Linked DNA regions of Victivallis lenta. The protein of the gene in region 2 interacts with the protein of the main gene of each other region in a pairwise test. Links are inferred from orthologs where the notes say so. Each region holds a gene or a part of one and is shown on either strand. Other genes may lie near its edges. The genes, in order: tpiA and pepT.

What was found.
Region 1: the proteins of pepT (region 2) and tpiA interact in binary tests that used the Escherichia coli proteins (3 or more experiments, as listed by UniProt). The link is inferred for Victivallis lenta from one-to-one orthologs.

Annotation. Positions count from the first base shown.
Region 1 is NZ_VUNS01000003.1:106,249-109,555, forward strand. What follows is about bases 235-3,222. They hold tpiA (triose-phosphate isomerase), read right to left. Parts: upstream 2,120-3,222; coding sequence 1,349-2,119; downstream 235-1,348. Other genes in these bases: FYJ85_RS04255 (hypothetical protein), read right to left, coding at 235-770; secG (preprotein translocase subunit SecG), read right to left, coding at 801-1,178; FYJ85_RS04270 (hypothetical protein), read right to left, coding at 2,264-2,668; FYJ85_RS04275 (hypothetical protein), read left to right, coding at 2,894-3,222. Outside these bases: more of FYJ85_RS04255, read right to left, coding at 78-234; more of FYJ85_RS04275, read left to right, coding at 3,223-3,307. UniProt on the Escherichia coli protein: Involved in the gluconeogenesis. Catalyzes stereospecifically the conversion of dihydroxyacetone phosphate (DHAP) to D-glyceraldehyde-3-phosphate (G3P).
Region 2 is NZ_VUNS01000008.1:83,487-86,711, forward strand. Bases 167-3,072 are described here. They hold pepT (peptidase T), read right to left. Parts: upstream 2,279-3,072; coding sequence 1,055-2,278; downstream 167-1,054. Other genes in these bases: FYJ85_RS09260 (prepilin-type N-terminal cleavage/methylation domain-containing protein), read right to left, coding at 167-476; FYJ85_RS09270 (acetylxylan esterase), read left to right, coding at 2,453-3,072. Outside these bases: more of FYJ85_RS09260, read right to left, coding at 1-166; more of FYJ85_RS09270, read left to right, coding at 3,073-3,225. UniProt on the Escherichia coli protein: Cleaves the N-terminal amino acid of tripeptides.

The DNA.
Region 1 (3,307 bases), on a different replicon or contig from region 2:
TGTTCCACATGTTCTGCACCGGATGGCATCCCCGGCGCCATTGTTATAGAATGGTAATCAATTCACAAATCACTGTCTTACTTTTCCGCCGCGCGGCCGCCGGCCGGTTTGAGAAAATCGAAATCATCTATATCAAGGTAAGCCCAGGGAGTCAGATTGCGCGGAAGAATGGCGCCGGGAATCGTCAGAGCAGCTCCCGCATTCAGCTTGGAGAAATATTCGGCATAATCCTTGTCGGACATGCCGCGTTGACCATAGAACCCCGTGCCGATCACCGTGCCGGCGCGGTCCTTGAACAGAACCTCCATGACGAAGGTTCCGCTCGTGCTGACCACACTGGCCGAACCGGTGGACGGCAGATAGCGGTCCAGAATCTGGGGAGGGACAAACATCGTGGCGATATGTTTGCGGTTGTCGAGCGGAATGGTCCAGAACTCGCTCGTACCGGTAAAGAGGATCGGCTGCGCCCGGCCGTCCGACTGGCCGTTGAAGACGGCCCGGATGTTCATCGTTACGTCATCAATCCAGAAATGGCGCTGCCTCTGGGGCATGACGGGCGTGAATTCGACGGAAATCACCAGCCATTTGTTCCGCCAGGAACTGCTGGTCGACGGGGTGGAGTTCGAAGTATTTCGAAAACTGGGTGGATTGCTGGTGTTGAGAGTCACTTTTACCTTGGTGAACAACTCCTCGACCGCCGCAGCACGCGCATCTTGCGCGCCGTGCAGAAGCAGCGCGGTCAAGCCGACCAGAAACAGCCATTTTTTCATACGAAAATTTCCCCGCTGGATTTCCACTCTTTATTGTTTGTTATCGGCCCCGGCTTCGGCCGCGGCTTTCGAAGATTCGTCAACCGCCGCCGGAACCGCATCCGTCTTCGGCGTTTCGACGGGAGCCTCCATGCCGCTTTCGAGCTGACGGGTCACGGCGGAGGCGGAGTTGTCGTCCCGGTAGCCGTGGCCGATCAGCGAGGCAAGGATCAGCGCCAGAAGGAAAAAAACACCGGTCATGATCACCGTCGCCTTCGTCAGATGGCTGCCGGCCTGCGCCCCGAACACCGATTCGCCGATTCCGCCGAAAGCCGCGCCCATCCCGCCGGACTTCGACGGCTGGATCAGGATGATCCCGATCACCAGCAGCGAAAGAATCGCCACAAGTACGTACAGAAAAACGATCATATCAAATCGCGCCTTATCTTTTCGTTATGTTTCGGGATACGCGAGCACAAATACCCTATGCTCTGTATCCCGGCCCCGGTTAATATTAGCCCCCATCGAATAAAAAGTCAACCCCTTTTTACCGCCAGCCGGCTAATAATCTCAATTATTTTCCAAAATTGATGCCGTTTTTACTCGGCAATCGCATTGTGAACCAGCGCGGCAAAGCTGTCCGCCTTCAACGCCGCGCCGCCGATCAGGCCGCCGTCGATGTTGCGCTGAGCAACGAGCTCCTTCGCGTTTTCGGCCTTCATGCTGCCGCCGTACTGGATGCGGACGCCTTCGCCGACTTCCTTGCCGAACATGTCATTCAGAGTCATCCGGATGAAGTTGTGAGTCTCTTCGGCGAGCTCCGGCGTCGCGGTCTTGCCGGTTCCGATGGCCCAGACCGGCTCGTAGGCGATCACCACGTTGGCCATATCCTCCTTCGTGAGCCCGGCCAGGCCGCCCTCGAGCTGGGTGAACAGGACCTTCTCGGTCTTGCCGCTCTCGCGCTCTTCGAGCATTTCGCCGATGCAGACAATCGGCTTGAAGCCGGCGGCCAGCGCGGCCTTGACGCGCTTGTTGACCGTCTCATCCGTCTCGCCGAAATACTGCCGGCGTTCGCTGTGGCCGATGATCACATATTCGACACCGAGCTCTTTCAGCATGTCGGCGGCGATTTCTCCGGTGAACGCGCCGCTGGCGGCCCAGTGGATATTCTGCGCACCGAGCTTGATGTTGCTGCCCTTGATCGCCTCGGCGACCGCGGCGATGGTCGTGAACGGCGGGCAGACGACGATATCGGCCTTCGACGGGCAGACGTCGGCAACCAGTCCCTTCAGGGCTTCGACCAAGGCCTTGCCCTCGGCGGCGGTCTTGTTCATCTTCCAGTTTCCGGCGATAATGACTTTGCGATCCATACAAATACCTCTCTATTTTCTTCATTCATGCGTTGTGACATAAAGTGCCAAGGGGAAAAATAACACACCGCAACACATTTTGCAACCCCTAAGATGTTGATCGTCCGGGATTCATTCCGTTTTTTGCTTGGGAATTCCGAACAGTCATTTCTTTTTCACGGCGACCGCCGTCGCATGCTGGCTCCTCCGCCAGAGAATCCAGAGCGAAAAAAAGCCGGTGGACGACTCCGTGATCTCCACGTCCTCCACTTCGGCCTTCAGCTGCTTCGCCCAGCCTTTCAGCATCATATCCGTATACTTGTTTTCGATCCGGTTCCGGCAGGTGACATAGTCGCGCCGGTTCGGCCGGTTCGGATTGCCGCTCCACAGCGGAATATAGTAGAACAGGAAAATCCCCCAGTTGCTCCCTTCGAGATTTGCAACCACCCGCTCCCCGCTCGAACTGGTCTGCCCCTCCGCGGGCGGCAGCATGGTGACCACCGAGGTGTTGCACCCCGCCGTCATCAGGATCGCCGCGGCCAGCGCGACCGTCATCACTGCTTTTCCCATTCCATAGGTTCCTTCTTTTTTGATTTTACTAATTTAAACGGTCAAAACCGATTTTGCAAGTAATCTGCCGGAATCCTTGCCGCGAATCCCCCGGCTCCGCGTTTTGACCGGATACAGCCGTAACTGAAAAACCATCAACGGCTCATCGGATCCTAACATCCCGGCAATACATTACGAAACAGAAAACAATTTCCGAACCTTATCCCTTAACGAAAGGACAGCAGCATGAATCAGCCGATTGCGGCCCTTGCCGTTTCCGCGGGGCTTCTCCTGCCCGGCGCTCTCGCCGCCGCGCCCCCCGAAACCGGGGAGACCCGGACCATCCGCCTGATCCAGGACGATGCCCAGGAATACATGATTTCCAAGGTTTACGAACTCAAATACCTGAAAGCGAACGACGTCGCCCCCTTCGTCCTCGGCGTGGTCAAACGCAACAACACGCAGTCGACCGTGAACCGCATCAACTACAGGGCCGGCGACGAGCAACTGCTGACCGTAAGCTGTCCGGTCCGCATGATGCCGTATGTCGACGACCTCATCGCCAAACTCGACCGCCCGGCGCGGGTGGCCGGCGGCGGCGAAGACCCGATCCGCGGAACCGGCATCACCCGGAACCTCTATCCGGCGCGGTTCCGTTCG
Region 2 (3,225 bases):
CGCGAAACCTTGTAGGCCCCGGAATTTCCATAGACGTCGAAATAGGTGTAGCCGTAAGAGCTGTAGATCAATCCCCAGCCGTTTTTCGCCTCCTGCGCTCCGAAGGAGTCGGGACACATCAGGCCGGTCGGAAAAGCATCGCTGATCGGGTCCATCTGGTAGATGCCCGGAATGCCGAGCAGCGAGCGGAACATATCATTGCCGAAGTAGGAGCCGTGCGGAAACTGGAAATCGCCGACCAGACTCGGCATCCACCAGTCGTCGCAGTTGGCGGCGTACATCGCCCCCGCCGAGCCGAACTGCTTCAGGATGTTGACGCACTTGGTCGTCTTGGCCGCACTGCGCGCCTGGTTCAAGGCGGGCAGCAGCATGGCGGCAAGAACCGCGATAATCGCAATAACGACCAGCAGCTCAATCAAGGTGAACGGTTTGCGCATAATAGGGGGTATATGATGTTTCCGTGCGCGGCCTGTCATGATGTAACTCCTTTTGGTTAAATGAATTTATTCGTCCTCTGGCGGCAGAAATGTTCCGTCTGCTCTTCCTGGTCTCGTCCGTCTTCATTGTCGTGGGATTCGCGGGGGGAATACATTTCCCCCGCCCCCCATTTCTTACTCTGTGCCGGGCTTTCATTTCCCGTGGGCTGCCCCCTTGCCGCCCGCGGCGGTGAGCCTTCGCTCCGCTGCGTTCACATCCGCTGCGCGGCGCATACCGCGCTTTTTTGCCGGGCGGCAATGCTGTTTCATTTCACATACCCGGTATTATACAGAATCATCGTTGACCGGTGGACATTCCCGCCGACGCGGTTTCCCGGAGATGCCGTTGACCTGAAGCGTCGATTCATGGCCGTCTCCTTTCCCGGGCGACACGAATAGAAGTTGATTACGTATCGTATACTGACACTATAATTATACCTCAGACAGCGGGAATTGTCAAGAGCATTCCGCGAAAAAATTCGATTATTTACCGGCCTGCGCCATCTTATCCCGCCCGGCGGTTCTCATTGAAATACGCGGAGCCGGACCGCCGCACCGTCCCCAGCGGAACAGCGGCGTTACTTTTTGCCTGCAAACGCCTTGATGATGTTCAGGATGACCTGGACCGAACTCTCCATCTCCTGTACCGATGCGAACTCGCATTCGCCGTGGAAGTTGTAACCGCCGGTCCCGAGATTCGGGCAGGGCAGTCCTTTGAAGGAGAGCGTCGCGCCGTCGGTGCCGCCGCGGATCGGCACGATGACCGGCTCGATCCCGGCGGAACGGACGGCGTCTTCCGCGATTTCAATCAGAAACGGATGCTGCCGGATGATCTCCTCCATATTGCGGTACTGGTCCTTGATGGTCAGCACGACGGTTCCGGCGCCGTATTTCGCGTTCAGCGTCTCGGCCGCCTCCCGCATACGCCGTTTGCGCGCCTCGAACGAAGCGGCTTCGTGGTCGCGCAGCAGATAGACCAGCCGGGCATTCCCGACGCTGCCGGAAGTGTGAACCAGGTGATAGAACCCCTGAAAGCGCTCCGTCTTCTCCGGAACCTCATCCTGCGGCAGCAGGGAATCAAGCTCGAACGCGACCTTCTGGGCGTTGATCATCACGTCTTTGGCCGAACCGGGATGGACGGACCGCCCCCGGAGTTCGAAGGTCGCCGTCGCCGCGTTGAAGTTCTGGAACTCGATCTCCCCGGCGCCGCCGCCGTCGAGGGTATAGGCGTAATCGGCGCCGAAATCCGCAACGTCGAAATGGAGCGGCCCCTCGCCGATCTCCTCGTCCGGCGTAAAGCCGATGCAGAGCTTTCCGTGCGGGAGATCTCCGGCGGCAACCCGTTCGACGGCGGTCAGAATCTCCGCGATGCCGGCCTTGTCGTCGGCGCCGAGAAGCGTGGTGCCGTCCGTGGTGATCAGCGTATGCCCGGTCAGGCGGTTCAGTTCCGGAAAAACGGCCGGATCAAGCGTGCGGCCGCTGTCACCGAGCGGAATGACGCCGCCCCGGTACTCGACCAGCTGCGGACGGACGTTGTCGCCGGGAGCATCGGCCGAGGTGTCCATATGCGCCACAAGCCCGAGGGCCGGAGCCTCCCCGCAGCCCGCCGAAGGCGGAATTTCGCCGAATACATAGGCGAATTCGGAGACGCGGACCCGCTCGACGCCGAGCTCCCGAAGCTCCTTCGCAAGATGCCGGGCGAACTCAAGCTGCCCCGGCGTGGAGGGATGCCGCCCGGTGGAATCGTTCGACTGCGTGTTGAACCGGACATATTCGAGCATTCGTTCCGAAACGGTTTTCATGATGGTACCTCCTCCATTCGTTTTTGCTTTTACTATACCGCCGAAAACGCCGTTTTCCACCGTCCGCAACCGCCCGGCCCGGTACAATCCGGTCCCATTTTTGCGGAATGTGAAAGAAAGCGGTTGAAAGCCGGAATTCCGGACCTATATTCCCGTCAACTTCAGGAGGCACGCATGAAATATTCCGTCACGGCGGCTGCCGCCGCTCTATTGTCCGCCGCAGTTTTCGCGGGCGCCGGAGCCGCGCTCAATCCGGCCCGGGTGGAGGTGACCGGCGTCACCGACCGGGACCCGCTGAGTTACCGGGCGGGAGAAACGATCATCTTTGAAATCCGAACCGATTACGGCGGGCAGAAGGCGGAAGGCGACTACTTCCTGGCCTGGGAACGCTCCGGCGACGACGGCAGGACCGAGCGCGGCCGGGAGCGGGTCTCCGCCCGTCCTCTGGTGCTCCGCACCTCGCTGGACCGGCCCGGATTCGTCCGCATCACGGCGACGCTGCTGGACGCCGGCGGCAAGCCGCTGCCGACCCGCAACAACTGGGGGCAGCCGATGAACTGCGGCTTCGAGGGCGGCGCGGGAGTCGAACCGGACAAGCTCGCCGGGCTGCCGGAGATTGCCGATTTCGACGCATTCTGGAGGAGGCAGAAAGCGCGCCTCGCCGCCGTTCCGCTGAAGTACCGGCTCGAACAGCAGACGAGTCCCCTGAAAAACGTGACCGTCTACGCGGCAACCGTCGACTGCGCCGGGCCGCGCCCGGTCACCGGTTACCTGACCGTACCCGCCGGGGCGCGGAAGCGGTCGCTGCCCGTCCGCGCGGTCTTTGCCGGATACGGTGTCGAAAAACAGAATCCGCCGCAGCAGGGACCGGAGGATTGCATCGTGTTTCACGTGAACGCGCACGGCTTCGAATTAAACCGCGACGCCGATTATTATGCCGGATTCGC